DNA from 3 places in the Mastigocladopsis repens PCC 10914 genome. Region 2 is predicted to be linked to each of the others. Evidence: riboswitches for the same ligand, from Rfam matches in the RefSeq annotation. Region 2 holds a riboswitch; each other region holds the start of a gene.
What was found. A riboswitch is a leader RNA that binds a small molecule or an ion and turns the genes downstream of it on or off. The one in region 2 is predicted to bind cyclic di-AMP.
Positions count from the first base shown of each region.

Region 1: linked by a shared signal. The riboswitch ahead of MAS10914_RS0100660 (hypothetical protein) and the one ahead of ntrB (nitrate ABC transporter permease) in region 2 are both predicted to bind cyclic di-AMP.
Region 3: linked by a shared signal. The riboswitch ahead of MAS10914_RS0123700 (glycosyltransferase family 4 protein) and the one ahead of ntrB (nitrate ABC transporter permease) in region 2 are both predicted to bind cyclic di-AMP.

Region 1 covers NZ_JH992900.1:92,561-103,152, forward strand. The annotation lists gene tnpC (IS66 family transposase) at 1-1,881, opposite strand, end outside; gene MAS10914_RS34805 (hypothetical protein) at 1,920-2,264, shown strand; gene MAS10914_RS29165 (plasmid replication protein, CyRepA1 family) at 2,182-5,385, opposite strand; gene MAS10914_RS0100655 (hypothetical protein) at 5,825-7,078, opposite strand; cyclic di-AMP (ydaO/yuaA leader) riboswitch at 7,247-7,398, shown strand; gene MAS10914_RS0100660 (hypothetical protein) at 7,674-8,828, shown strand; gene MAS10914_RS0100665 (hypothetical protein) at 8,999-10,315, opposite strand.
Region 2 covers NZ_JH992901.1:2,993,711-3,004,302, forward strand. The annotation lists partial or broken gene MAS10914_RS36215 (Swt1 family HEPN domain-containing protein) at 1-33, shown strand, start outside; gene rnc (ribonuclease III) at 154-837, shown strand; gene MAS10914_RS0115460 (sensor histidine kinase) at 864-2,084, opposite strand; cyclic di-AMP (ydaO/yuaA leader) riboswitch at 2,330-2,537, shown strand; gene ntrB (nitrate ABC transporter permease) at 2,647-3,498, shown strand; gene MAS10914_RS0115470 (ABC transporter substrate-binding protein) at 3,708-5,120, shown strand; gene MAS10914_RS0115475 (ABC transporter ATP-binding protein) at 5,197-6,033, shown strand; gene MAS10914_RS0115480 (universal stress protein) at 6,149-6,841, shown strand; gene MAS10914_RS0115485 (hypothetical protein) at 7,287-7,901, shown strand; gene MAS10914_RS0115490 (OmpA family protein) at 7,968-9,710, shown strand; gene MAS10914_RS0115495 (Rab family GTPase) at 9,724-10,221, shown strand; gene MAS10914_RS0115500 (hypothetical protein) at 10,222-10,592, shown strand, end outside.
Region 3 covers NZ_JH992901.1:4,866,190-4,876,781, forward strand. The annotation lists gene MAS10914_RS0123670 (ABC transporter permease) at 1-1,024, opposite strand, end outside; gene MAS10914_RS0123675 (ATP-binding cassette domain-containing protein) at 1,036-3,009, opposite strand; gene MAS10914_RS0123680 (HlyD family secretion protein) at 3,111-4,427, opposite strand; gene MAS10914_RS0123685 (TetR/AcrR family transcriptional regulator) at 4,513-5,238, opposite strand; partial or broken gene MAS10914_RS36780 (transposase) at 5,409-5,823, shown strand; gene MAS10914_RS0123695 (hypothetical protein) at 6,222-6,476, opposite strand; gene MAS10914_RS0123700 (glycosyltransferase family 4 protein) at 6,635-7,912, opposite strand; cyclic di-AMP (ydaO/yuaA leader) riboswitch at 8,073-8,298, opposite strand; gene MAS10914_RS34615 (hypothetical protein) at 9,048-9,275, shown strand; gene MAS10914_RS0123705 (flavin monoamine oxidase family protein) at 9,796-10,592, shown strand, end outside.

The DNA of each region.
Region 1 (10,592 bases), on a different contig from region 2:
GCGCATAGCTACTCGATGATAAATCAGCCAAGACTTAAATCCATGTCCGTAAAGCTGTGAATGTCCATATCTAGCAATAGTTGGTGGATTATAAAACTTGCAGCATTTCGGGCAATAACCTTTGTTACCTAAATATTTTATAATTGTTTTTCTAACACCATTCTTGGTTAAGACTAAATCAATGATAAGCCTTGTAGACAGTTTTGCTGTAATTTTCAGGGGAATATTGTTGCAAATTGGACAATTCTCTGCGGCAGTAACTTGGAGTATTTTAGTTGCTCTAGGATTAATTCTCCTCTGACCTTCATACCCCTTTTTTATACCACGCTTTTTCTTTTCTTCTTCATTACTAATTTCCTTTGTATCCTGTCTAAAATTTATTTTATTTTTATCATAGTTCATATGAGCAAATTTCAACATGGTCTCAAATTGGCTAGAAACTTCAATAGATATTTGAGTTTTTTGTTTTTTATGTTCCTCAGCAAACTCTACTTCAGATAAAGTATCAGCCGAAGTTTTTATTTTAGAAAGTTCATCCACTAGCAACTTTAAAGCATGACAGTCTTCAGCATTGTAGGTGAGTAAGCAATTTTTGTATCGAACTTCACCCGTTTCTTCCCAAGAATATCGCCATACAAGGCTCTGAAGACCAGATGCAACAGACGATGTCCATGTTGCTCCAATAAAATGACCAATCTCCTTCAACGTATTTGAGTAAACTGGAAAATAGATCTTGCCGTGAATATAACCGTTAACATTGACCAACCGTTGAATGAGAGTGCAACTATCGGCTCCATATCGTTTTGTTAGTTTGGACAAGGCACGGGGTTCATAACTACCATAATGATAAATGGGAGCATCAGAGTATTGATTAGCTATTGTTAACATCTGTTGCCATATCTGCTTTTCTTCCTCAACAGTATTAGCCCAAAAAGAGTAGAAATTTGTTGTATTTGATTGACAAACTAATAACCCAATCAAGTAGTAAAAGTTTTGGTCAGGAACACCTTCAATATCCAAAAATAATTCTGTTGTTTGCCGACATATTGCTGGTAAGTCCTGAAGATATATTTTTCCTGTTCTGATAGCTAACGCTTTTAACTCTAATTTATAAGTGTTATCAAATTGATTTTTGTTTCGCTTTTTACGTTTCTGTGGTTTGAATAGATAGGAAAGTTGCTTGACAGTAAAAATCCCCTTTTTCTCATATCTTTGAATAACTTTGGGGGTAACACCATCAAGCAGGCTGAGGTGCTCATCTTGTTCCGCTTTAGTTCGACATTGCACCTTAAATTGGCATATTGAACAATGCTTGTTCAAATTCATGGGTGGTGGTTCTGACGACAAGCCCGTAGTCCATTCTTGCAATGGCTCAAGTATAGGATTGAGATTGAAATCGCAATTCCTCAAATTGACACTATGGGACTTCCCATCTACAGTTATGATTTTACCTGTCTTCGGTAGGCATCCTTGAACTTGTGCAAGCACATATCCAATGAAGAATAGTTCTAGTTTAGCTATTTCATTAATCTGGTGTGTTCCTAGAAAAATTATTGGTTCATAACTGAATTTACCCAAGGCTGATTCATACGATACTTTTTTGAGAATGCTACAGTTAGCAATTAATATACCAGCCTTTAACTGAGCGTTAATCAAACAATCGATACCATTATTAATGTGTTTTTGGTCATATGGTTGTATATTTTGAATTTCTTTCTGAAGCATATCAATATACTTAGTTTTTATTTTATACTTCTTTTGCTCAATAATTTGCTCATACTCATGTAATTCTCCCGACTGCTTCGCAGACATTATTAGAAATGCTTTGTAAGGACAATGAGCGTAGGCAACCAAAATTTGAGAAGTGATAAATTGAGTCATATTTTTACCACTTGGTTAGAGTGTTAAGATTTAATGTTGTGGACTGGATTCGGCAACGCGAACAGGGACAGAAAGTTGCGCTGGTCGGTTGGGCAACGGGCGGACATTGGGCGGGTATGTACACGGGGAGCAACAACGAGAAAGTGAGTCATTTAGTGATGCTCAATAGCTTGTATGGTGTGAATGCGCCGCGTGTTGAAACCGTGACGATTCCAGGTGGAACGCATTACCTGTTTTTAGACCGTCCAGAACGAGGGCGCGATTGCGCGGAGCGCACTGCCCAAAGGGCAATCGCTTTCTTCAAGCAGTGCTCTCATTCTTGTCTTGAGGAGGTTGTGGAGGCGGTGATACTGTTCGGGATGAATCGTTGTCTAAATCTGTAACACTAGTATCCCTTGAAAAATCATCCCCCGAACTTTCCGCAGGAGGCTCATTTTCTGTGACACCCCCAATTGTATTTATCTCTATATATTCGGGGGTGTCACAAATTTGGGGGGGTGGCACAGTCACATCGTGTGGACTAGCAGAATGCTGTAGCTTGGAGGAAACCGCTAAAATATCTCGTTGTTCCCAAGCTGCAAAAATCTCCGCCCTGCCGTCGCACGGTTCTTTGTAGCGGTAAAAACGCACAGGATTTTTCTCGCCTGCTACCCGCCGCCGCTCCAACTTCTCTAATTCCATGCCAAGGTTAGACAGCACAATCTGTAGCACTTGGATAGGATAAAGTGTTTCGTCAAAGCTTCCTAGCCCCAAATCGTTGAGTTCGCGGGCGTATCGTTTTACCAAATCTGCCCAGGCGATGAGGTCTGGATCATGGCTGGTGAGTTCCCGTTTTGGGTCAAACCATTGACCAATATTTAGCACCTTGAGGGCTTCCACTTTGGGCAAGTAGCCTTTAATATCCCAGAGGCACACCCGTCCATTCCCCCGCTTAATATGTCCCTCGAAATGCCGGCGGTCTCGCAGCTGAACAAACTCGGGATCATGGGTCAAAAGGTAATGCAGCCGGATTTTGGGATACCACTCAGAATCGTCTTTTTGTTTTAAGTCTGCTGTCACCTCTACCCCATAGCGTTGCTTGAGTTCGTATTTTCGTACTTGCAACACCTCAGACGGAGTTTTGTTTCGTTTCTCCTTGAGTTCCAAATACTTGCGTTCTGTGGGAAGCTCTACCATCTCTACTGCTTGGTTTTCTGCCGATTGATTGGTGTCGCAGCAAGTTTTGAGTTGGTCTGAGTTATCTTTGTCCTCCTTTTCGTCGTCGGAATCAACTACAGTCACCCGGTGTCCCTCAGCAACTAATCCCTGATGCAAACTATCGCGGAATCTGAAGCTGGAAGCATTAATCCGGGAAGCCATCTTTGCCCAAGTCGCGGTTGCTACAGGTTCAGTGGCGGCGTCGATGTCAAAATCAAAATCCTTGAGTAGCCGGATGTTAGCTTTGACGACTTTGAAAGTTGAGGTCAGCAACGCCTTATAATTAGAGCTACCGTTGCCAATTTTACCTAAGCCATATCCCCGCGCCCAAATGAAGCGAGGAACTGGCTCTCTTAAGCGCGCCAAAGCTTGCCGTGTTTCCGATTCCGGGCAAACCCCTTGAGAAATGAGAAACACCTTTTGGAAATGCTCTTTGACATCAATTGACACTCCAGTCCCAATACTGGGTGAAGCTATTATAATCCTATACTGCTTGACAATTTCATTAATTTTCTCAACGCAACCATAGGCTGGGTGAGTGGGGTCAGCAACACTTTCTGAGTCAATCCTGAGAATCGTCTCGTCGGGAAAGTTTTCTCTTGCCCAGGATTCCAGATTCTTAGTTCCCCATTTGCTTCTCGCCTTTTGACCATCGCAGTGAATCATAATCGCTTTGGGTGAAGTGGAGAGCGATCGCTTGATCTGAGTGAGCACAGGTGCAGCATTTGTTGATTTGTAGATGGTTACGTTCCAACGAATCTCTTCTTCTGGTTGCCAGTCGTTGACAACTACCCACGGCTGTAAATCAATTTCAGATTCCCGCTTAATCACCCCCCTGATAAAATCAATACTTAGGTCACTTAAGTCTGCATCTTGAGCAATAATCAATCCCCCGGTAGATGCAACAAAGCCCATTAGCTGCTGGAAGGTCTCAAGAATTGATACACGCTTCTCGTAGCAAGTGGATCTGTTGAGCAAGTGCCATATAACTTGCTCGACTTCATCGAGTACTACAATCGCTCCTGCCCAATTTTTGGGGTTAAAATGAGCTTGAGATACGGGATGTACCGAGTCAATGCAAACTCCAAAGCCTAATAAGCCCTTAGTCTGGCTTGAGTGGACATCCTCAATCCAATCCAGCCCCAGGCGATCGCAAATCGCCCGTCCCAGCTGGATGCGGTGCGTAATTACCAGGATTTTTCTACCTTCTCTCTGGGCTTCGGTAATTAACTTGTCCAGCGCTTGAGTTTTGCCCGTTCCTTTGGGAGACTTGATACAAGCAAAACCGGACAAGGGGAAGGGGATATCTCCTAAATAGCGCTGATTTAGCCTCAGCGTCGCCTTGTAGGTCAGTTGCCACAGCAGAGAGGCTGTATACACCTCCAAGCTGACAGCAGCCTTGTAGAGGCTTTCAAACGCTTTTTCGCCGTTGGCGACGATAAAATCATCAACTCCCTTGTGGTCGCCGATTAAGGTGATGACCTTGACATTGCATCCTGCTTGTGCTAATAATCCGCCTGTGCACTGGATTGATAAATCTACATTCGCCTTTGTGGTGGGTTTTGGGTCATTGTCAAAACAGAAGTAAATTTCGCGCCCAGGGGCGGCGAATTTCTCTAATTCGGGGATAAGATGGCGATTGAGGGTATGACCTGTTATTGGGTCTTGTGAGCTTCTGATACCGGAAGAAATACCAGGGAGTGCGATCGCCACATAGCCAGCACTCAACAACGCCCCTGCTTTTTTCGCCCCCTCGGTGATAATAATGGGAATTTCCGGGTGCAAGTACACCCATTCCCAAAAGTTCCGAAGCTTACGTCTATCCAAAAGCCGTAGCGCCAGGGGAGAATTATATCGCTTGATTTTGTAGCGCTTGGCAACATGATCCCAAATTTCATCAGGGACACGCAGGAAATATGCTCTCAGGTCAGTTTTTGGCGGGGGTTCATATTTGACTAGCTTCGGCGGTTGACCAAATCCCTTAAATTCTTTACCTTTCTCCGATGACGGGCGAGGGGTGTCCGGCTTGAACTGACCCCAGAGCATTTCTTCCCATGTCATCGGGTCAATTCCGCCACCGCACCACCAGCCGCCATTCTCCAATGGTCGATAGCGCTTTAAATAGGAGTCGGTGATTCTCCCGCTGTTGCGGCGCTCAATGAATGGCGAGTAGAGCAGGTAATCGTAAATTCTAGCGCCTGATAGGGAAATGACGTTCAATGCGGTGATTTCAGGATGGACGCCGCTAAGAGTTACCCACTCTTCCCAGTGCTGAGTCGAGATGTGTGTTGGAGGAAGGATGTTCATTGCCTTCCTCCTTGATGCTGGGGTAGCCCAAAAGGCGGGTGTTGGTTATACTTCGGTTTTTCCACCCGTTTTGTGTTCTCGCAGCTTCTGACATCAAGTCTTAGAGTGTTTTTCTGGTTTGTGCCGGAGCAAATGCAGCAATTCATCTTGAATTGGCGAAATGTATATAACATTGCCAAATCATGCCAGCTCCGCAAAAACGGGTTTGGCGACCTGATCTATATAATCTATATGATCAGGGCTGTTTTAAGGCGCTAAAACCCTTATGTAGTAAGGATTTCAAAAATGGATTGTCCGGGGATACGGGTGTTTTTCTCGGGGGATGTGGATGCTTTTGTTCTAAAGCTCAAACCTTTACATGACAAGACTTTAAAGCCAATTTTGAGGGTAATTTGTTTTAGAACAAGGCTAAAACAAAAAAACCAGCCGACTTAGGTTGCTATTCCTTTCGCTCTAGGAAACTTTTGGGAAGGGGGATAGTGTCAAGTTGCAAGCTCCCTTGTGACACATCAGAAACAAACTGTTCTACTGTTTCCCGTATATCCTTGAACGACTTACAGAACATCAATTTTTTGTCCATTTGAGTCAGTAAAGTACGAAGACTATCTTTCTCCTCTGTGTTCTCATCTTTCAGCTTCTTTTCAATTTCTTCCCTCAACTCGTAATGAAGGTCTTTATGTTTGGAATCGGTGTGGATAGACTCAAATTTACCTAAGTAATGTCCTGCTAAGTGGTCAATTTCCTTTATCCAGAATTCCAGTTCCGGCTCTTCCAACGAGGAACGGAGAAAACGCTCTTCAAGGTCTTTCGTGTCTTTCTCTTTTAAAAAAGACAGGGAACATAACTGATAATATTCCTTTTTTTTGGCTTCTAAAGCGTTTTCAGATTTGCAGAAACTTTTTTTGTACTGTTCTTTAGCAATATTCGTTACTTTGTTGTGGAGGTATGCCCGAAGTTGGTAGACCGCCTCTTTTGCTTCCCGTCGTGCTTCTGCTTCGGTTACGTTTCTTTGAGTATTAAGGCGTTTGTACTTCGCGATTTGGGCAAAACTCATCCTGCCCTTCATCACCATATCTAGGACTTCGTAATACGAGGGTGAGAATTGTTGCAAGAGGTCGAGCGCAGCTTGAATTTCAGCCAAATCAGTTTCGATTTGCTCCTGTGCAATAGTAAACGTAGGCTTATCGGTTTTTTGTAGAGCATGGCTCTCTGCTTGTTCTGCCCTGTGTAGCAGCATTTTGAAGCTCATCCAGCGCAGAAGAGGTGTCATGCTATTAATACTAAGTTCAGGAATACCATAGTTGATAACAGCGAGCGTGAGCATGGCACGCCAAAGACAATCTCCAACAATTTCTTTTTGTCGCTTGAGTCGCTCCTCAACTATGTAGTCCTTGAGTCCTTCTTCCCTATGATTCTCCACAAGCCCCAATTGAACTGCATAGCGCCTTGTAGCTTCTGACCAACACCACCAGATAGAAATAGGCGCTTCCAAGAATGCTTTGAGACGGGAATGAATTGGAGTTTCCAGCACCGATGCATCACGTCCAATCCGTTCAAGGAACTCAGAAGCGGATATTTTTTCTCTTGCTGCTTTGTCTTTGATGGCATCCCAAGCGTTTTGGGTAATGGAAAGACTTCTGACTGTTTTTTTCTGTTGGTTGCCTGTCTCCTCTGTCTTGGTGTTTCTTTTCATGGTTTTAGAGGGATGCTCCTTATTAAAATCTATATAATTTATATAATTAAATAGATTACTAAATTAATATTTTATTGTGAAACTTGTAAAAATAAAAGTTGTTTGCTATATTCAAATAATCTAAATAAAGTATAAATACTTTCAAAAAGCAAAAAAGCATATCTGCCTAATACTGTTTTGCCTTATTGCCTTTAGGCGTATATGGTAATACGGAGCGGAGGAACCAAATGATTGTGGGGCTAATACTGTGATTTTTCCAGGATGGACACCTTTCAGTCCTAGCCCGTCAGCTAACTTCGTCGGCATTGAGAGGAGGCTGAACGAATATCATTTTTATCGAATGGTGTTCTATTCAGTGTTTTTGGTTTTTTGCTTGTTCTAAATTTCTAGTGGTACTGACTTAGTAACTTAGTAATCGAAAAATCCCGAACCCCAAATTATTACTCTTAGAGTTTGAGCCGAATATATTATTCCAATCAATCGGTTATCACGAAATCTAGAAGTCAACTGTTTTCGGGTTAACTGAGTAACTGTAGGCTAAACAATAAGAATAATTTTGGCGTAGGGATTCACTTGTCAATAAAGGAGAAGCTAAATGAAAGTGAATCCGTTCACAGGTATATCACAAGTCCAAAAAAGAAAGCTAGGGCAGCAAAGGCTTTATTTAAGGATACGTAAATTTCAAAATTTACTTCGCACTCCATCTGTAAAAGTTGGTTCTGCTCTTTCTGGAGCATCCATAATATTAATCATATCACCATTATTATCTAAGCAGGGAATTGATTGGTTTAATGTTTGGCAAAATATGGGTTTTAACTTGCTAGGTGCTGTCTGTGCTTTTGTGGCTTTTGATATTGTTTTTCGTCGTCTAAAAGAATTAGATGAACAGCAAGGAGTGGAGCTAGATTTATTTGACAAGTCTGACTTTATTACTACAATCATGGAAACAAAATCTTTCACAAAATGTTCTCCTCATCCTATAGCTTCTATTAGAATATTGGAAACCTGGACAGAATTATTGAGAGATAATAGTTACAAAGAAAAATTTACTCAAGCCATTGTCAAATATATTGAAAACAATAATCATGAGATTGAAATTTTATTTCTTAATCCAGAAAACAGAGATTTGGTAGAAGCTCGTTCCATAGAATTACAAGGTTTATCAGAGGAATTTAATGATATTAATATTGCAGAAAAAATTTATATAAATTTACGAGAAATACAGAAAATAATTCAAAAATTAGAAGTGAACGGAAATCAAGATAAATTAAAGGTTAGATTGTACAATACTAGCCCATCCCTAGCTATTTATATGTGTGCTCCAAATTTGTTCGTTACCTTCTTTCGCTCTGGGAAACTGACGACAATGAGTAAGCAGTTAAAACTACATATAGATTCTCCTGTAGGTGCATTTATTAATGAAAGGTTTGAGGAGATATGGCAAGATGCCAAAACTATATCTCTAGAAAATTGTCTGTACGTAACAGTAGACGTTATTCAATACGGTAGAGTTCAACGTACTTATGATAAAGTCAAGTATGTTCTATGCGACCAAGGCTATTACCTCCAAAATGCCAAATTGTTCCAAGATATTGCCAATAAAGCAGATATAAATATCCGAATTAATGGTAGAGTATTTAGACAAAATGATGTAGCTATGGATGATTTACCAGATAATGTGAAAAAACTTTTCCGTAGCAAATATATGAGTTATGGTGAGTTATTTATTTTTATAGAGTTACTAAAGTGAAACAGTGAAACTGAGTCAGCTAAAAAAGAAATAGTTATTAGTTTGCATTGTAAACTTATCACTTTAATGACAACTTGAATACAAGTACCCAAATTTATTGATGGAGAATGAAGAGTGTTTCCTTAATATTGTTCTTCAAGTCCTTAAAATCCTTCTTAAGGTTGCCCTTATTATTTACTTAATGACCAATCAAGGTTGTTGTGCAAAGCCAACAATATCTGATGAAAATTTTCATATGACTTGCCTGAATCAATTAAATATTCAGCTATCTTGACTCCTGTTTTGAGTTGACTCACAATATCTTCATGAAGATTTGGTACTTTCTCCCCAGCTACTAGTAACAAACCCGCGTTTGCTACCAAAAAATCTCTTTTTGATTTAAAGTATTGTTTATCTCCAGAGAGAATTTCCCAAAAAATATTCATTTCTTCTTTGATTTCTTGTTCTGCTTTAATCTCTTCTATGTTGACTCTTTCAAGACCAATATCCTCTGGTGAAAACTCAGCAATTGTGATACTTTTTGAGTCAATTTTGATTATGAGATTGTTAGGGATGTCTTTTTCTTGATTGACAGATGCATTAGATATTTCATCAATTCCGTCATAACAATGATAAATTATACCTTTACTTCCCAAGTGTAGATATATGCCAAGGACATAAGGTATCATTCCTAAGTGACACACTCCTGTAGAGTGATGAACTGGATTTAATACCTGTGCGTTTGGAGCAACTATTTTAAAAATATCTATATCTAGAGATATATCTGTTCTTTTTAAAATTTCTTGCCAATTTTCTTTTGTAGGTTTGTATTTACGATTAATCTCTATTAAATTTTGATACCATAGCTGTTTTCTTGCTTCTATGAGCTTATCTGAATATGGAAATCCCAAATCGGCAAGTGAAACAAAGGCGAAATTATACCTAACAAGCAATTCTTTCAAATAAAAGGGGTTAACTTGAATGTGGTTATATCCAAGTTCTGTTATTGCTTGAGAACTTCCATGCTGAGAAGTCACATTTGTTGTTCCAGTCTTACAGATAGTTACCAGAGGAGTAACAATAATAGATGCGCTAGTAGTAGCGTGCATTGTTTTAATAAAATCTCCTCCACTACCAAATGCATGGTCATGAGAAATTAAGTCGAGACTATACTCTTTGTCTTGGAGATATTTCCAAACTTTTTTTCTTAAGTAATCTATAAGAAAATTTACTTGATGAAACCCAATTCTTCCGTTTCCAGGAGCAATTTTTTTAAGCGTTTCCGTCAATTCTTCAATATTTTTATTTTTATCACTACAGCTATCAAAAAGTTCTATCAACTCTGCATTTTTAATAGCTTCTGTTTTGCTTTCGCTTTCAATAAACTTTTCAAAAACTAGCTCTAGAGAGCCAAGTTTTGCCAAAATATTACGTTTCTCACTAATGAAACCTCTAGAGTAAAGAAGTTGGAAATCTTGCTTGCTGATATTTGATATAAATTTATACATAATAATTAGAAAAATTTTCTCTAAGATTGAAAGATAAATATTTGATGGTGATGACTTTGCTCAATGCTAGGAAAGCTCACAAATGTGATAAATACATACGTAGCAAGTTATAATTGTAGCACATATGTCAAGAATGGACGTTACAGGTGATCGCTACCCCTACCGCTGCTGGAGGAAGCAGCAGGAAACCGCTACACGGCGTAAATAGAAGGTTCGTGCAACTAGGGGCATTTTAGTATGACGTCACATTTGTCAACCCCTTTTGAAGGGTTTATTG
Region 2 (10,592 bases):
TATCGCGCTCTCGACACGATTGCTCGACTTCTCAAGGCTATCTCTGCATCTGAGGCAAATGTTGCACAACAGCACAAGCAAGAAGTCCTAGCAATGCTCTGTCCTCAGCAAACTGAAAAAACCCCTAACACAGAAACACAGAGATTGGCTGAAATTATTAAACAACAAAGCTTTCAGAATGCTTCTCTTCTACGTCGTGCGCTGACACACCGTTCCTATGTCCATGAGAACCCCCAAGAAGGGGAACACAACGAACGCTTAGAGTTTCTCGGTGATGCTTTGCTGACTTTTTTAAGTGGCGAATATCTCTATCGACGTCACCCGGAAAAGGGCGAAGACGAATTAACTCGTCGGCGTTCCGCGCTGGTAGATGAAAAGCAATTGGCAAAGTTTGCAACTGAGGTTGGCTTAGACTTGAGAATGCGGTTGGGTAAAGGCGCAAGTTTAGAAGGAGGCTACCAAAATCCCAACCTACTGAGTAGCACCTTTGAAGCAGTCATTGCCGCTTACTACCTAGACAACAACTTTGATATTGAAGCAGTTCGTGGTGTTGTGGAACCGCTATTTGATTCTGTCCCTGAAAGTATTGTGGAGTTTCGCTCAAATGTAGACTCTAAAAATCGATTTCAGGAATGGGTGCAACGCAACATCACCCAAACACCACCCAAGTATGTCACAGTTCAAGCAGGTGGTTTATCTCATGCTCCAGAATTCATAGCTAAAGTATTTGTGGCAGATAAAGAGTACGGAGAAGGCAGGGGGCGTAGTAAAAAAGAGGCTGAAAAGGCAGCTGCTGAAGATGCGCTTGCTAGGGTGAAAGAACAAAAAAGGATGTAAACTAGGCAGGATTTTTACACCACACTTCACATTTCCACTGTCAATGGCAAAGTCACCGTGAAAGTAGAACCAACTCCCACCTGCGAGACTACACTAATCTCACCTTGCAATAGTTTTACCAGCCGTGAAACTATCGCCAAGCCCAAGCCGGTACTATCAGGAAGGAAGGACTTAGTGCCATAAGGGATGCGAAAGTAGGGTTCAAAAATGTGCGCTTGGTCTTCTGGTTCAATACCAATCCCAGTGTCGGAGACTGCAATAGTCCATTTGTCCACGCCCAAGGTTTTACACGTAATTTTTATACTTCCCGACTCTGTGTAGCGAATCGCATTACTGACAAGATTTGTTACAATTTGCTGCAACCGTAACGGGTCTGTGAGAACTTCTTCAGGAGCGCGTGAAGCGGAGCTATCGGCGCAAGCCGAATCGCACTCAACTCTCATTTGTAAATTTTTATTAGCAGCCAAAGGCTCCAACATTTCGGAGACATTTCTAATTAATTCATGCACACTGGTTGGTTCTGGCTGCAGTTTCATCTGCCCTGCATCATAACGGGAAATCTCTAGTGCATCGTTAATCAGGTGGAGTAATAGTCTCCCACTGCGTAGCACGCGCTCAACATGCTCTAGATGACTAAGGGTGTCTTTTTCCTCGGATTTTTGGCGTTGGAGGCGCAAAAACAAATCAGAGTAACCAATAATCGAAGTTAAAGGGCTTTTGAGTTCGTGTGCCAAATGCGATATGTTGTCTTGGTTTGCCCGCACCAAGCGAGTGAGTTCCTGATTGTTGAGGGTGAGTTGATTTTGCAACTGCTCTACTTCTGCCAATCGCTGTTGTGTGTAACTTTGGAAACAGTAGGCGATTGCTTCATCCAACACCATATCAATCAAACGCACAGCTCGCATCACGTCTTGTGCTGAGGCTTCCAGTAATTCTGATTCTAAAGTTCTAAATATTATGTTACGTAAGAGACGATACTCTCTTGCAATTTCTGCTGCATCAAAACCTTGCTCTGCCCTGAGAATACCATGATGCAAACTCGCTTGAATTATGGGTTGGATTTGATCATCTTGATATTGAGAAAGCACTGTTGCCAGCGCCAAGAGGATATGGCTAAGATGGTTTTCAATAGCTGTGCGAGATAAATTATTGGTGCTAGAAATCTTTTTATCTTGTCGAACAGCTTCCACCCACTGTTCTATAATCGTCCGAGTTTTATCCTGCAGCAATTGACTAAAATCTTTCATCACTTATCAGTGGATAAACATAATAGCAGAGAAAAATCTTTTATTATCCATGTAGAGAGGTGCTACATTTAGTTATTAAAAGTATGTGATGACTCAGCATAAAAATACATGATTTTTAGCTAAGATTTATATATCTTAATACAGATGAATTGACTCAATTCAAAGATACTTGTTTTCAAGGCAAAAAACTATATCTTAAGGTAGCTTGACGCTACTATGTATCAATGTTAAATTTATCAAAAATAAGAGTAAGTCAGCCTAATCCAATGAATCGCATTGCGTAAGTTGGAGCGGAGGAACCAAAGTATGGGGCGTATCTCATAGAAGAAGAAAAAAAGAGTGAAGAACTAGGAATAAGTGTATCTTTCTTCCTTGTTGTTTCTGCTTCTATGAGAGGGGTATCTCTCAGCCCTAGCCCGTCAGCTAACTTCGTAGGCAATGAGAGGAGACTGAAGAGACAGCATTATGTATAATGTATGTATAATGTTCTGATCTCATCAGTATCCTTGGCTGGTACTGCTCAGATTACTTGTACCTGCGCTTGAGTCTGTTGAGGTCACAAATGATATTTCAACTGAATGTAGCTGCCATATTGGCAGTTGCTGGTCGAACAGCTTGGAAACATGCTAAACCCGTGATAATACGGGATGCCTTCTTGTTTCCTTTGATTGGTTTTTTGGGTGTTATTGTTGTATGGTGGATTATTGCCCTTGCAAACCATGAATTGATGCCCAGCCCGCCTGAAGCGTTGGTCGCAAATTTAGATTACATCCTCAACCCATTCTTCCAAAGAGGACCTGGAAATCTAGGTATTGGCTGGTTACTGATAGCAAGTATCCGACGGGTATTGTTAGGGTTTGCGCTAGGTGCTATTGTTGCAATTCCCGTTGGTTTTCTGATTGGGATGTCCAAAACAGCACTGATGGTTCTCAATCCCGTCATTCAAATCTTCAAACCAGTATCACCCTTGGCATGGCTTCCTATTGCCCTGGCAATCTTCAATTTGGCAGATCCATCCGCAATATTTGTCATTTTCATCACCTCTTTGTGGCCCACAATCATTAACACTGCCTTGGGAGTTTCCAGTGTTCCCAAGGATTATCTAGATGTGGCAAGAGTTCTGGAAATGCCCCGTTGGCGAAGAATTACAAAAATCATCTGGCCCGCAAGTTTGCCTTATATTTTTACAGGTTTGCGGATTAGTTTAGGAATTGCTTGGCTAGTTATCGTCGCTGTAGAAATGCTCACAGGCGGTATTGGAATTGGCTTTTTTGTCTGGGATGAATGGAGTCGCCTGAACCTAAACTCCGTTTTTCTTGCCGTGCTGGTGATTGGCTTAACAGGGCTATTTCTTGATTACGCCATCGGTAAAATACAAGCTTTAGTCACTCGTCGCCCCATAACTTCAAACTAGCTATTTGTCAACACTCAATAATCAGGTGTAGGGTGCGTTAACGCAGTGTAACGCAGCGTAGAGTCACCACCTTTAGTATTGGTGCGTTAGTAACCCAACGCATCTGAGGACAAAGAGCTAACAGACCATAGAGGGCGAGGAAGGATACGACAAAAAACTTTTGTACCTTCGTGGTTAATGAGTGATTTCGCAGCCGCAGGAGGTTTTTCATGAGTGACCATAACACAAATAACTGGACGCGAAGAGACTTTGTCAAAGGACTGGGAGCAACAGCATTTGCAAGTGGACTTTCTTCTTGTGCCATTAATGCTAACCGTGCGCCCAAAGGAATCTCATCAGCAGCATTGGCGGTGGAACCAGTCGTAGACCCCAAGACACTGGAAAAACCTAACATTACAGTGGGCTATGTGCCGGTGAATGACTGCGCTCCCTTTGCCGTAGCTTGGGAGAAAGGGTTTTTCCGCAAGTATGGTTTGAATGTCACCCTCAGCCGCGAGGCTAGCTGGGGGACATCTCGTGACGGCATTATTTTTGGTCGCCTTGATGCTTCGCCAGTCGTGAGTGGTGCGGTGACGAATGCTAGAACAGGTGCAGAAGGCGCACGTCATGCACCTTTGTGTGCGGCAATGACAATTCACCGTCACGGTAACGCCATGACGATGAATAAAGCAATGTGGAATTCGGGGTTGCGTCCTTGGCGAGACTATAACGGCAATTTGGAAGAGTTCGGGCGCGATTTTCGCAATTACTTTGAAAAATTACCATCCGAGCAACGAGTTTGGGCAGTGGTGCTAAGTTCAGCTATTTATGAATACTTTATCCGCTACTTAGCTGCTGCTGCTGGAGTTGCTCCCGACAAAGAATTTCGCATTATCATTATTCCACCGCCGCAGATGGTGGTGAATATGCGGATTGGGGCAATGCAAGGTTATATGGTGGCAGAACCTTGGAATACACGGGCAATTACTGGCAATGACGGAATTGGCTTTACCTTCGCTCAGGGTAAGGAAATCTGGCAAGGACACCCAGATAGACTTCTAGGCGTGATGGAGTCTTTCATTAAAGAAAATCCCAAAACCTATCGCTCCTTGGTTAAGGCAATGATAGAAGCTTGCCGCTATTGTGGCGATCCAAAAAATCGGGAGGAAGTGGCTAAGATTATCACGAATAAGTCATTTACAGGAGCAAAACTCAAATTAACAAAACCAGGGATTGTCGGCGAATATAATTACGGCGGTTTTGATGGCAAAAAACGGCTGGTGAAATCGACTGATACAACAATATTTTTTGAAAAACCGACTAATCTTATCAAAGCGCCAAATGACCATTCAACATTTCTGTGGCAATCTGAGAGTATTTGGTTAATGACTCAGTCAGCTCGTTGGGGACAAATTAAAGAAATTCCCAAAAATGCTGAAGAATTGGCGCGTAAAGCTTGGAAAACTGACTTGTACCGAGAAATTGCTGCTGAAATGGGAATTGAATCTCCAAAAGAAGATTACAAGATAGAACAAGCTGAACTATTTATCGACAAGAAAGCTTTTGACCCCAGCGATCCAGTCGGGTATCTCAAGAGTTTTGAGATTAGAGCCAATGCTCCCAAATCTTTCTTTATGTCCTAGCAGACTCAGCAGAGTTAATAGTACTGTGTTGAGTGTCCTTTGTATGCTTGTGAATGACTAATTGCAGGAGTATCAAATGAAATCTACCTCTTTCTCAACAGATGCCTATGATAGGGCTTCACCTCGCACAGGATTTCTAGAGATTGAAAATTTATTCAAGTCATATACAAAACCTGATGGAGCTGAATTTGTCGTCCTAGATAATGTCAATTTAACAGTGGGCGAAGATGAATATATTTCTGTTATTGGTCACTCCGGTTGCGGGAAATCGACACTTTTAAAGATTGTCGCTGGCTTAGAAAAAGCGACTTCTGGATTAGTGCGGTTAGATGGCAAAGAAATTCGTAAACCAGGCGCTGAGCGGATGATGGTGTTTCAGCAGTATTCGCTGTTACCTTGGTTAACTGTGCGGGAAAATATCCGGCTTGCTGTAGACGAAGTGCTAAAAGATGCCAATCGTGCTGAAAAAATTAGCATTGTGAATGAACACCTGGCAATGGTAAATTTAACAGCGGCTGCGGATAAGTATCCTGATGAAATTTCTGGTGGCATGAAGCAGCGGGTAGGTATTGCTAGAGCATTAGCAATTCGTCCAAAAATGTTGCTCATGGACGAACCTTTTGGAGCGTTAGATGCGCTAACTCGGGGTAAATTGCAGCGGCAAGTGTTGGATATCTGGGAAAATCACCGACAGGCGGTCATGATGGTTACCCATGATGTAGATGAAGCAATTTATATGTCGGATCGCATTATTATGATGACCAACGGACCAGCGGCTAAGATTGGGGAGATACTGGAAGTACCGTTTTCTCATCCACGCGATCGCGCTGCTATGAGGAACTCAAAAGAGTACTATGACCTCCGCAACTACGCCCTAAATTTCTTAGATCGGTATTTCACTCAAGACGAGTAATTGAAAAAATTAATAATTCATAATTCGTCATTTCTAGTCACAAAATCAATTACGGATTATGAATTGCAGATGAGTCATTGTTTGTGTTAATTCTTATTGAGAGAGAGATAAAAATATGAATCTTAAGCCTATATTGGTGCGTCTGCAAAATGCCATTGGTAGAGATGATTTAATTGAGCAAATGGTCTTAATGTCAGCGCCAAAAACATCTTTGTCTTTACAGACTCAATCAACCAACTCAGTCAATTTAATTGTTGGTTATAATAGTTCTCCCAACAGCCATACTGCGTTAGATATTGCCTTGTTGATTGCTCATCAAACACGTTTAGCCACAAAGGCGCAAGTGACAGTTCAAGTCGTCTATGTAATAGAGGAAAATCAAAGTAGTCATGGTGGAGATGTCTTGCAAACAGAGGAATTTGCAAGTATGCGAGCAACAGAACAAATCCCACCACACTGTCCAACAAGCTTCCCCTTAAGAGGGTTTGACACAGGTGTTATCACTCAAACAAAATTGCAGGCTAACGCAGCATACCAACAAGAAATATTGGTGGATAGGTTTGCACAAGCAGAATGTATCCTCCGGCAAGCAAGTTGTCTAGCTGTGGAATGGAAGAGTTCTTTTAAAGCTCATCTTCGGTTTGGTTGCATTGCCAAGGAATTGAGAAAAGTGGTGGCAGCAGAAGGTGCGGATTTATTGTTACTTGGCTGTAACTCACTCAAGCATCCGATAGTCCAACAGCTAGGTTCTAACTTCCCTTGTTCAGTACTGGGTATACCCAATTTTATCAATGATAAACGCCCTTAGTACAGGATTGCAAAAGTTGGTAACGAAATGAAGATGATGCATATAGTTCGTAGTAAGCACGAAGAGTGCTAAAGCACTTACTACAAATTAAAACGCCACAAATTAATGCAAAGCTGTACTTAGTGCAGATAATTGGGAAGATCGTGGAAATATATAGTAAGCATAAAAACCCGATTTCTTTAAGAAATCGGGTTTCTTTAAATCTTATTTACAAGAGTTATATACAATTTAGTATTTTAAAATTTTTATATAAAAATTTTACTTTAATTAATTTTGTTAAATAAATATTTCAATTTTCTAGAGGATGCTACTTGCTTTATGATTTAAGGATGCTACCCTACGGAGTATGAGCGAAAACTATTTCTAGGGAAGGACAAAAACATCACAAAGATGTGACCAAACAACAAAGAGCAAAGCTTATTGCAGCCCCGAAAGGATTAATAATATGAACCAGCCTGAAGGAGAACACGGCAATCATAGTACACTTGAACTATCTCAAGTAGGACTAAACCAAAATATAAATAAGTCTCTTTTTGGTGCTACAGATAGTAGTACAGATATGGGAGAAGGTCAGAGTTTAGCAAAAGTTAGAGATATTCTTTTTGGTCATCAAATGCGGGAGGTGGAAAAAAAGTTTACCCGCTTAGAAGAACGTCTGTTAAAAGAATGTGCTGATTTACGGGATGAAACACGAAAACGTCTAGATTCGTTGGAAACGTATATAAAGAAAGAGGTTGAGTCCCTAGCAGATCGGCTAAAAAACGAACAAGTAGAACGCACTGAAGCAGTGAAAGCACTTACTGAGGAAGACAAAAATATAACGCAGTCTTTAGAAAAAAGAATTGCCCAATTTGAAGAACAAACTACCAATAGCCAGCGAGAACTTCGTGAGCAAATTCTTAACCAATCTAAAAGCCTACAAGATGACATCCGGCAAAAATACGAAGAAATTGTGGCTTTAGTGCAACAAGAATCTCAAGAACTTCATATTGCGAAAACAGACCGTACCACCCTGGCTGCTCTCTTCTCAGAACTAGCTATCCGCTTAAGTTCTCAATAATAAACAAAGTCAAAAGTCAAATATCTGATGCATGACTCATCAAGAATAATTAATAACTAATGACTAATGACTAATGACTACTCAAAAAACAATCACGTACAACCTAACGATGAACTAGGTGAACTCCGTAGTTTACTCCTGGGTGTTGAGCCAAATAAACTCAATAAATTATACGAGCGATTAGATAACCCTGAGGTAACAGCCGAAAATATCAGCCGATACCTTCCAGAGGCAGTTATTTTACGAACAATCCAAGATAAACAACTTGGCGAGGCAATAGTACCTACTGTTGAACACGCTATTCAATCCTCTGTTAAAAAAGACTTAGATATTCTTTCAACTGCGATTTTCCCTATCATGGGACCAGCCATTCGCAAGGCTATTACCACAGCTCTCCAAGAGATGGTTCAATCGTTAGATACCACTTTAGAAAATAGCTTTTCTCCACAAAGTCTTAAGTGGAGATTAGAAGCGCGACAGACGGGGAAAACATTTGCTGAAGTTGTACTGCTTCGCACGCTTATTTATCGAGTAGAACAGGTATTTCTAATTCACAAAAAAACCGGCTTAATGCTGCAACATATAGTACTACCGAAGGTCAGCGCTCAAGATCCAGATTTGGTTTCAGCTATGTTGACGGCTATCCAGGATTTTGTCAAAGACTCTTTCAATACACAAAAAAATGATAGGCTTCAAAGTTTACATTTTGGAGAACTCACCATTTGGATTGAAGAGGGACCACAGGCAGTACTAGCAGGTATAATTCGGGGAAGTGCTCCCCAAGAATTAAGATTAGTTTTTCAAGAAACAATAGAAAAAATTCACCAGAAGCTAAACAGAGAACTTATTTTTTTTGAAGGAGAGACAGAGCCATTTGCAGCCAGCAGACATGAGCTAGAAGCTTGTTTGGAGGCGCAGTATAAAAGTCCAACCAAAAAAAAATCTAATTATGCTTGGCTTTTATTAAGCACAGTATCTCTTGGTTTGGGGATTTGGAGCTTTTTTGCTATTAGAGACCATCTGCGTTGGAATGCCTATCTAGAAAAATTGAATTCTCAGCCTGGAATTGTCGTAATTCAAGCTGAGAAGCGAGGTGGAAATTATTTTATTTCTGGAATGCGCGACTCATTAGCAGTAGATCCTAAGATGCTAGTCAAACAAGCAAACCTCAGTCCAGAAAAAGTCGTCAGCCATTGGCAGCCTTACCTATCTTTAGAACCAAAAATTACCAGCAAAAGAGTTGAGAAATTACTTCAACCTCCAAAAACAGTCTCCATGAGAGTTGATGAAAAAGGTATTCTTCATGTCAGTGGTTCTGCACCTCAGCAGTGGATTTTAGAGGCCAGGAAATCATGGCGTTTTATTCCAGGAATGAGTCAATTTCAAGATAAAAACCTTGTTGCTATAGAACTAAAGCATCTTGAGTCATATAAAAAGCAGGTTGAAAAACAAATGCTTTTTTTTTCAGAAGGCACAACAGAGTTTTTACCTGGTGAGGATAAAAAGCTTAAGAAGCTTGTACTACAAATAGAAAAACTTTTGGAGACTGCCAAATATCTTGATAAAGATGTGCGTGTTCAAATAGTAGGACACACAAATAAAGCTGGAACAGAAACAAGAAATCGGGTACTTAGTCAAGCCCGTGCTAATAAAATCCTTTCTTATTTATCTTCCCAAGGAATTAATCGGAAAAAGTTCAATATTATAGGTGTGGCTAATAGTCAAGATTTAGATTTGAAATTGGTAGGAGGTAAGAACTCGAGCCGCAGGGTATCTTTTAATGTCTTACTATCTGACAACGCTTACTAAGGATTGTTCATACATGCTCCAGAAAAAAATTTGTATGATAGGTGCATTTGCCACGGGGAAAACTAGTTTAGTATCGTGTTTTGTTTATAGTATTTTTTCTGAGAAGTATCAGACTACTGTAGGGGTCAAAATTGACAAAAAAACTGTCAATTTTAAAGATAAAGAGTTAAACCTTATTCTTTGGGATCTTTATGGAGAAGACGAATTTCAAAAAGTGCGAATGTCTTACTTGCGGGGGTCGTCTGGTTATTTATTAGTTGTAGATGGAACTCGACGAAATACTTTGGAAAAAGCTTTTAATCTACAAAAGAGGGTAGAAGAAAGCATTGGTAAAGTTCCCTTTATTTTGGTAATAAACAAATGGGATTTAGCAGATGAATGGGAAATAATTAATTCTGAAATTAACGATATTATCGTGGGAGGTTGGACGGTCATCAAAACCAGTGCAAAAACGGGTTTAGGTGTAGAAGAAACTTTCCAAACTCTTGCTTCTAAAATATTGGAGGGATAAATGTTGGATGTCCCTGTTGCAGTTATTGCTTATCTTCTCAATTTTATGATAAACAAATGTTCTCTTGCTTATGTTTTAGTAGATAAAGATGGCTTTTTGTCGGCTTGTGGCGGTCATCTCTCAGTATATGGAGTTACGAATTTACAAGAAGGGAAGAAAGTAGCACAGCAAATTTTTTTTCTGGAAGGTCTTTTACCGCTTAATGATTTTCCCTTATTTCTGCCCTGTATCAGAACAGAATATGGCATTTGTGCAGATATACATATATTCCCTTCACAGGAAGGAGATTGGGTGTTGCTGTTAGATGCTACTTGGAATGAAATTCATGTAGGTATGGTACAACAACAAGTCAACAATTTAAGTCTATTACA
Region 3 (10,592 bases), 1.9 Mb from region 2:
CCATCCAGCCTACACCGCGAACATAGGCATCGCGAGTTAACTCAATGTAGTATCGAGCTGGGATAATGCTGGAAATCCAACGGATGGCTATAGGAATATTAGCTACTGGATAGATATAGCCAGATAACTGGAGTGACAACAAGAAGGCGGTGAAAGAAACAGCCTGGATAGCTGCACTCTGCATTTGGGTCGCCTTGCCTACAAAGGTGCCCCAAAACACTCCAGAAGCAATGTAAAGCATTGAACCTATGATCATAGGTGTGGGGTCGCCAGCAAACCACAGACCAAGGAACAGCCAAGCCTCCAAATTGACTAACAACACCTCCGCCATGCCTACTAGCCAAAATGCAGCTGCCTTCCCCAGTAAGTACTCTGTACCTGTTAGGCTAGATGAGTAAACCTGGAGGATAGTCCCCTGTTCATGCTCTTTTGCCGTTGCCAAGGCAGAGAGAAGTGCCGGAAACAGCGTGACAGTAATAGCTATCGCTCCTGGACCAATATACTCCAAAGTTTCTAGACCGGGGTTGTACCACAACCGAGATTGAAGATTTACGGCTTGCGAAGTAGTACCGCGCAGATTTTCTACAAAAGCATTGTTGATCGACTTGGCATAGCCCCTGACAATATTAGCAGTGTTGCTATCAGTACCATCTAACAAAACTTGCACTTCGACGTTGCTTCCTGAGCGCTGCAAGTCGCGGGCAAACTTTAGGGGGATAATTAAACCAGCCGATACTTTGCCTTGATCCAGTAATCGGGGAACATCAATCTCTGGTCCTTGTGCCACCAAGTTGAACTTGTTGGTGCGCTCAAAGGTAGCAATGTACTCGCGGCTGCTGGGTGTACGGTCTAGATCCTGAATGGCAAGGTTAATTTTGTTCACCTCCAGCGACACGGCAAAGCCAAATAGAAGCAACAGTATCAATGGCAACCCCAATGCCAGTGTCAATGTCAGGCGATCGCGTCCGAGTTGGGTGAGTTCTTTGATAGTCTGAGCAAAGATGCGTTTTGGTCGTACCGTCATAAGCTCTTCTCCTAAGCTGGTGTATCTAAACCGCGCTGTCGCGCCTGTTCCACCACATTGATGAACACGTCCTCTAGAGAAAACCCAATCTTTCGGTGGTTTTGCACTTTTACCCCAGCCTCTTGCAACCAATTTTCAACTTGAGGAATCTCTGTGCGCGGCTCATCCAAGATAGTATGTAGACGCGAACCGAAAATAGACACCTGCCTGCGCTCCAACTTCTGCTTGAGCAGATCCGAAGCCTTTTGTAGTGGACTGCACTCCCATTCCACCAATTGCCCAGGTTGCTGCTGTTTGACTTGGCGCGGAGTTCCCTGTGCCACGAGTTCTCCCGCCACCATGAACCCCAAGCGGTGGCACTGTTCGGCTTCTTCTAAGTAATGGGTCGTTACCAGTATCGCCATGCCTTCACTGGCAAATTGGTTAATCCAGCGCCAAAATTGTCTACGTGCTAGAGGGTCAACACCGGATGTTGGCTCATCGAGAAACACAACTTTCGGTTCGTGCATCACCGCAGCGCCAAAAGCCACCCGCTGCTTCCAACCGCCTGGTAAGTCACCTGTCAGTTTATCCTCTTGACCCACTAAGTCACTCATTTGCAGTACCCAGTTTTTCTTTGCGCGTCGATAGCGACGGGGTATGCCATAAACACCGCAGTAAAACTCCAGGTTTTGTCCAATCGTTAGGTCGTCATAGAGGGTGAACTTTTGGGACATATAGCCGATTTTTTGACGAACTTCGGCACTACGCAACTGACCTGTTTCCCCTGCTAGGCTTACTTTTCCAGAACTGGCTGGCAGCAAACCACAAAGTATTTTGATTGTGGTTGTCTTCCCAGCACCATTCGCCCCTAATAGACCAAAGACTTCGCCATATTTGATATCTAAATTGACATCCTTGACTGCCTGAAATTTCCCAAAGACTTTATTGAGGTTTTCCGCCCCAATTGCCGTCTGTGATGATTTTCCTGTGTTGTAAATCTGCGGGTAGTCATCTATAGAATTTTCACCTTTGAGTTCCCGCAGGCGGGCAACAAAGGTGTTCTCTAGAGTTGGGCTATCGGTTGCAAAATTTGCAACCTGAATCTGTTGCTGCTCTAAGATGCGTCGAATTCTGTTAGTGGTTTCTTTCGGCTGTGCCGTCAGCACGTCCAAACGATCGCCGAAGCGTTGCACGTCAGAAACTAAATCCCGTATATCGGCATGACTATTCAGTATGTCTGCTGCTTTGTCAAGCTCTGCTACAGGCAAGTAAACTTCTAAGCGTTGTACACCCAAACTTGCTTTCACTTGAGTAGGTGTGTCACACTGCTGAATTTTGCCTTCATACATCAAAGCAATGCGCGAACAGCGCTCTGCTTCATCTAGGTAGGGTGTGGCAACGACTGTTGTCATCCCTTCAGTCACAGCGAGTTCTGCTAATATATCCCAGAACTCACGCCGCGAAACTGGATCTACACCTGTTGTTGGCTCATCTAATAGCAAGATTTGCGGCTGATGAATTAGGGCACAGCACAAACCAAGTTTCTGCTTCATTCCCCCTGAGAGTCGTCCCGCTAAACGCTCTTTGAACTGTGCCAAATCCAGCGATTTTAGGTAGTGTTCGCTGCGGGTTTTGAACGCCGCGTCACTCACCTCGCGCAAACCCGCAGCATATCGCAAATTTTCAGCAATACTCATATCTAAGTAAAGACTGAAGCGCTGGGTGAGATAGCCCATTTGCAAGCGCGCATCCCTGGGATTTGAACCCAAGACTTCGACAATGCCGCTTGTTTGTTGCATTACACCAGAGAGAATCTGAAATGTTGTGGTTTTGCCTGCTCCATCAGGACCAATGAGTCCAAAAATCTCTCCTTTATAAATGTCTAAATTGATGCCTGCTACAGCTTCAATTTCCTTGCCGTAGCAATGCCGTAGATCCCGGATGGAAATGACAGGGGCATTGGTATGCTGTTGTTTATTACCTGCCTGGAGAGTTGCTGTCATAAGTTTATTGGGAGGGTATTTAAGACTTTTTTAACTAACTAGGCACACACAAAAAGAGGAGAATATGTCATTTGCAATATGCAAATTAGATATGCGTGGGCTTATTTCTGGAATTTCCACGCCAGAGGTAACGGATTAGAAGTACGCTTTTGCTGTGTTTCTGGTAGGAGAATCTGACCATCAGCAGGCATTCCCGGTTTTGCAAAACCTTGGGGATTTTTCAGGGTAACTTCTACGCCAAAGACCTGAGTTACCCTGTCTTTTTTAAAATAAGTGTTTTCTGGAGTGAAACTGGCTTTGGGGTCTACCCGAGTTACTGTTGCCTCTAGGGGCTGCTTGGGAAAGGCATCCAAATAAACCAAGCTGCGCTGACCAAGTCTGACTTTACCAATTTCTCCTTCTGGGATAAAGCCACGCAGGTAAAGATTGTTGAGATTCACTATTGTCAGCAACGCCGCGCCATCTGCAACCACTTCGCCTGGTTCGACAGAACGAGTGATGACGCTACCAGCCAGTGGACTATTAATGACCAAGTAATTCAATTTTGCTTGAATCTCTTGTTTTTGTGCTTGGTAATCGTTGACATCTTCCTGCGCTTTGGCAATATCAGTGCGGGCTTGGACAATCTGTTTCTCAATCTCTAATGCTGCGGCAGCTTTAATCGGTGTATTGGCTAGGGTCGCTTGAGCTTGAGTCAGTGTTCCCTGTGCGGACTGAACTTTCTGACGAGCAGCATTAACGCTGGCTTGGGCTGTTGCCGCGCTATTGTTATACTCATCTCGTGTATCTGCTGATACCGCGCCTTGGGCATATAAGTCGCTGTACCGTCTTTGTCTTGCTTGTGCCAGCTTCAGGTTAGCTTGGGCTTGAACTAGGTCAGCACGAGATGCAGCTAGAGAGTTCGCAGCCTCCGTCACTTTACCCTGACTTTCTAGCTTGACCTGTTGCGTGGTCAAATTAGCTTGCTGCAACTGGGCTTCCAACACAGGTAGCTGCTGGCGGTAACGCTTCAAACTTTCCTGGGCTGAACGGATTTTAGCTTCGGCTTCCCGCAGTTGGGCACTCACCTCAGCATCGTCAATTTGCACTAATAACTGACCGGGTTTGACCAAATCTCCTTCTCTGACGGCTACGTTGGCAATTTTGCCACCGATTTTGGCAGATACATCGGTTTCGTAGCCTTCAATCCGCCCACTTAAAAACAGACCACTAGGCTCAGGTTGATAAAAAAAGACACGGTGAATTCCGTATCCTACTCCTCCAAGGAGTGCGATCGCACCCAAAATCAGCACTGGTTTGGGAATATGTCGTCGAGGCTTCTGTGGTGACGGCTCTTGCTGGGAGGGTTGTTTCTCTTTCACAAGACTGCTGCTAGCCTGTTTAGAGTCATTGGAAGGTTCTGTCTGCGTTTGTGTCATAACGACTCCATGGGTGGTGATGAACTCTGGAAATTTTTAAATTGATTGATTGATTAATCAACTTTATGCCTAAAAAATTTTGTTTTCAAGCTTGTTTGTAGCCGTTTTCATGCAAATCAAATACACCTTGCGGCGTGGAATGTGGTCTTATATCTGAGGTGCTAGTGCTTATTATGCCTGAATCCCTATCAGGAATTGAAGCCATGCCTCGTAGGAAAATTTCGACAGCAGTTGCTACCATCGTGCCAGAGCTGATCTGTTGAGCATCAGGCTGTAGAAAGACTTCACGGGTAATCATATACGCAATCAGAGGACCAGTGAAACAACGGGCTGCAGCAGCAGGGTCCATTGGTTTGAGTACTCCAGCCGACATTTGCTTTGCCAGATAGCGAGTTAAGAAAGCGATCGCACGACTTGGTCCAATAGTGTTAAACATCTCGGCAATCCCAGGTTGCCGGAAAGCTTCAGAAAGCAGTAACTTCATCAGTGCGATAGAGGTAGGGTTTTCCAAGACTTTGAGAAAGGCTTGTCCAAAGATAGTGAGCGCATCTTGTGGTGGTTTGCTCATTATGTCCTCCTGGCTATGAGTCAGCAATTGCAACACTGGTAAGCGTTGCTCAACCACCTGCCGAAACAAGTCGCCTTTATCCTTAAAGTAGTGATATATCAAACCAGGTGAGCCAATTCCCGCTGCTACAGCAATATCCTTGTTGGTTGCCTTCTCGAAGCCTTTGCTAGCAAAGACTTGCAAAGCACCGTCAATAATCTGCTGTCGCCGATTCTCAAAGTCTTGCTCATCACGTGGAGGCATATTCAAACTTATTGATTGATTAATCAATCAATAATATACCACGAAGTAATAGAGTTCTGTAAAAGAGATTATTCTCAAATTTTAATCAATATTAAGAACGCTAAGTAAGTACTTAAAAGTGTATCACACTGCCCAAGCTTGTTCAAATCTAACAACCTACTGACGAATGATGCCGTGCTCATGCACACAAGGTCTTTAAAGGATTAGTTAAATGGGGCAAAAATTCGGTGGGTTGGCACTTCGGCTTTAAACTCCATTTGATTATCAACGACCAGGGACAATTGCTGGCATTCAAACTAACTCCGGCAAATGTCGTTCGCGAAGCGTGTCCGAAGGACTTTGACCGAGAACCAGTTCCAGACATGACCAAGGACTTGATTGGTAAACTATTTGGAGATAGAGGTTATATCTCCCAAAAACTTTTTGAACAGCAATTTGTGCCAAATAGAATGCTCTCGGCACCGTAGTGTCTTCAATTTCTTAGTCAATTTGATGGCAGGTTTGGCTGCTTATACTTATCTACCGAAAAAACCCTCACTTGACATTTACCCAAAAGACTTGCCTGCTCTGCCTCCTGCCGTTTTTTAGTTCGTCGAACTCACGTTAAGTTAAATTATCCAGAAGCAAAACCGGGTTTAAATTGATTCATTGCAGCAATTAAATGATTGAATCCCAGCAATAACTTGTCACAATACTCGGAAAGTGACACAAGAGGGATAACACCGATTTGGTGACAAGTGCCATCAGTGCAAGAGTTAACATAGCAACTATACAAATAGCAGGCAAAGCCCAAGGGCTTTGCCTGCTATTTTAGTAATGCTGGTATCTTACAGCAATTTCCGGGTAAATAGAAGACCACACTGTAAGGGCGAACGGCTGTATGCCCAAAGGGCACGCTGCACACATGAAGGAGCCTGCGCTTTGCGCTTACGCCCCTACCAAAGATTGTGGTTCAAATATATGAAAAACGCTGTAAAAGCTCATTAAGCTTGCAGTGCCAATCCGCTTTCGGCTGACTGTGGGCAAAGAATGTTAGAAATTTCTGTTGGCTCTGCTAACACCCATGCGGAATGCACATCCTCAATGAATCTGCTCCGATTACGACTTCCCTTGTTGTTGGTTGCTCGTACTTTTAGGGTCGTTAGATAGACTCCATGAAGTATTTGATGCCCATAACCGATAACTTGACCTATCTGCCCCGTCATTTGATGCTGTGCGTAATCTCCGATATTTAGCATATTGATAACTCCCTAATGTAAAAGGGTAGAGGCTTGTTTTGTAATGTTTGGGGGCGATTCTGCCTGATGGCTGTGGCAAATGGCAGAATCTCTCTCTTCAGAGGGAACCTCCGCACGCGGCTGGCTCCTCAGAACTGTTTTGGTCAAAGCTGTAGAAATTAAGCTGCCACTTGAGATTTGGTCTCCTTTGTGGGTATGGTTTGAGCCAGCAGATGATTGTAGAGTTGAGTCAATCGGGATGCCACACTATGCCAACTGAAGGCAATTTCTACACGTTGCCGACCAGCCTCACCTAATTGCTCTCGCCAATCTGGGTTGGTCAGAATGCGGTCAATAGCATTGGCAAAAGCAACTTCATCTTTAGGAGGAACGAGTAATCCAGTGATTTCAGGTACGACTGTAAACCGCAACCCTCCAACATCACTAGCCACGACTGGAGTCCGACTAGCCATTGCCTCAATTGCAACTAAACCAAAAGGTTCGTAGTGACTGGGTACAACACACACATCTGCGGCTGCATAGTAGAAGGGAAGAACAGAATCATTTAAGCGACCTGGAAAGGTTGTGCAATCTTCCAGTCCAAGTTCAGCCACGATGCTTGCGATGCGATCGCGCTCGATCCCGTCGCTGTGACCGGGACGGCTTCCACCCCCAATAACTAGTTGTAGGTTAGCTTGATCCCGCAAACTAGACCTTGCAATGGCTCGCACCAGTGTCTCGATCCCCTTGCGCTGATCAAAGCGACCAACGTAGAGAACCATCTTGACATCAGGTGCAATTCTTAACTCCTGCCGTGCCGCAACTCGTGGAATTGGACCAAATTTATCGACATCAGTCCCACAGGGAATCAGTTCTATTTGCCCTTGAGTGGAAACGAGTCTTCGCATATGTTCCTGCTCTTGAGGACTAGTTGCAACAACTCGATCCACACTCTCCAGACAGGCTTTTTCAATAGCTAGTCGCTTGGTAGCAATTGCCGGGATATCAGCAACAGCGCTGTACTTGACGGCTCCTAGAGAGTGATAGGTATGTACCTGAATCAACTGTTGCTGCTTTTTCAGTTCCATACCTACCCAAGAGGACAGCCAGTAGTTGCTATGAATCAGAGAGTACTGGAATCCTTGCTCCTGCTGGAATGCTTGGAACTCTGCAATGAATTCAGGCAGATGCTCGAATAAGCGATCTCGCCCTATGAACTCAGCAGGTCCAGCTTTTAACCGAATAGTTCGACAATTAGGTTCATGTTGCACAATCGCAACCTGCTCTGCACTACTTCGGCGAGTGAACATATCCACTTGCCAACCTTGCAGAGCAAGCGCATGACCTACTTGACGCACATAGACATTTTGTCCCCCAGCCTCTTCCTGTCCAATTTCTGCAGCAGGATCTCCATCAACAGAAATCAGAGCTATGCGATGTTTTTTGGTCGGTAACATAGTTCAACTTCACCATATGGCAACTTTTCCTGCCTCATATACCAAGGAGAAGATAATACTATCCTCATCCTCAAGGTCGAGGGCAGGTACAACGAAGCGCACAGATACCAGCCAAGGACACTGACGCGAACAAGGCATTACTTGTCAGAATGCTGCTCGTTCAGTCTCCTCTCAATGCCGACGAAGTTAGCTGACGGGCTAGGACTGAGAGATGTCCCCCTCACAGAAGAGAGAAGAAGGAACAAAGAAGATATAAGCAAAAATTTCAGTAATTTTGTCTTTTTTCATTCTTCATTTTTCACTCTTTTATGAAATAAGCCCCAAACTTGGTTCCTCCGCTCCTGGCATACCCCAACTAAACAGAATGTTTAGGGCAAACCGTGGATTAGGCAGACTGATGTAGATTTGTTAAGAATTTAACGTGTAAGCGTGATTCAAGTCAACCTCTTTCAAGAGTGACTCCTACTAACTACAAGCACTAATGTGGTCTAATATGTTCCATTGCAAATTATGCAAACACTTAACAACATTATTTGACGATGCTTGCCTGGTAAAAGAATTAGGGTTATATTGTCTTTCCAGCATAAACGTTATCCTGATTATACATTGTAGGTAGAAAAAAAGTAACTGTTACACATAAATTAATCAAAAAATAGAAATTTTCATCAATCAAAACTTAATGAATCATTCTCTATAGAAGAGATATGAATAAGGCATTTTTAACGAAAATAGCAATTCAATTATAAGTAGATTGCTATGGCATATCTGCAAACTAGACATTTTGTCATGTTGTTAGAGAAGCTTCGCTAACAACATGACATTTTGGACTTTCAAGACAGACCTTAGTTTATATTAGCTTGATAATATCATAATGCAATCTCTTGCTAAAGAGACTAATTTTTTATAGCGGAATAAAGAATAAAGTAAATTTGTTATTTAAATAAAGAAAATACAAAAAATAATTTTTAGCAAAATATTTCGTTGAGCTACTAGTTAACTAACATGACACAGTAGTTAAATATCATGACATAATCTCCTAATTAAATAACAATAGATTTGCTAATGTTCTAAGTAGGTCGGCACAAATAAAGCTAACTATAGCGGTTTGCAATTGGGTGAAGTACACAAAGAAATAATGAACCACAGATGGACGAGCCAGCGCCTTGCGGTGAACCAGCGCTATGCAGGAGGGTTTCCCGACCCAGGCGACTGGTGTAAGTCCTGCGGACAGGGTACGCCAACGCCGTCAGGCGTGCCGCAGGCATACCCGGAGGGGCCCCCGGAACGCGCTGGCTCACCAGCTCTCAATTACGATCGCAACTGTTGGGTTAGCATCTCTTGCCAAATGTTTCAGGATTTGTAATTCTACATTCATTGCCCTACTTACCTTGTAGAGTTTTATCTTTTGATTCTTTTATTCACAATACTCGGAAAGTGACACAAGAGGGATAAGACCGCAGCTATCATCAATGGCACAGTCAGAATGCGCTCTGTTAATCTTTGAAAGTAGTTGTGACGTCAGTCGCCAGAATCCAGAATGGATTTTGGGCGAGTAGGTAGCACACGAGTAACAAGCCCCCGGATTTATCCGTGGCGGGGGTCTCATATCATAATCATGTCCGGTTGAAGACTTATAAGCTAATCGTCATTCATTTTTCCTGGATGATTCGCTTGTAGTAACGGCTTCAGCCCTAGCTCTATGCAACTTGAATGCTCATTAGCTTAGCACTTCTCAAATGAATTAAAATGCAGATCCAAATGTGAGAATGCTGACAAAAGCAAGCTTTACACAGTTGTTCTTATTTATCGGCAAATGGCAGTCATGAAGGAACAGATTTAGCCTGATAATTTGGTTCTTATTGATGTTTTTAGGGAATTAAGCGATGCCATCTCAAACTATTATCATTGGTGCAGGACTAGCGGGGCTGAGTGCGGCTTATGAACTGGTACGCGCAGGCATGGATGTCCAAGTATTTGAAGCACAGGAGCGTGTAGGTGGGCGGGCTTATACAGTTCAACTTAGTGCAGGACAATACGGAGAGTTAGGTGCCGAGTTTGTGGACGATAATCATACTGCTCTGATGACTTATGCAACTCAATTTGGTATTCAGCTTGACCCAGCGTGCCATTTTTCTGATGACCTCTACTGGTTCATTGACGGAACACTTCGCAATGGTATGTCGCTGACAGCAGAACAAAGTACGGATTTGGACAATCTGTATGTAAAGCTCCAAAGTCTGTTAGATGAACAACAAGACCCCCAACAGACTTTAGATGAATGGTTGGATGCACACCCAATCGCTCCCTTTGCACGCCGAATTGCTCGTTTGCTGGCTTCTTCACTATTTGCTACCGATGCAGACCTGATTAGCATAGGTTTCTTTGCTTATTTTACAGGGATCAGCAACAGAGCTTACAATATGCGGGTTCAAGGCGGTGTTTCGCGTTTGGTGGATGCTTTGGCTAAATATCTGGGGGAGCGAGTTCATACTAATGCTCCCGTGCGCCGTATCCAGCAGACTGATAACTCTGTTAGCGTCAGTGTAGAGACAGCAAACGGTTTAGTTGAGGTAGTGGCTCACAGCGTGATAGTAACGATTCCCTGGAGCGTGTTGCGTCACACTTTGATAGAGGCACCACTGACAGATATACAGCGAGAGGCGATTTCTAGTTTGCCTTA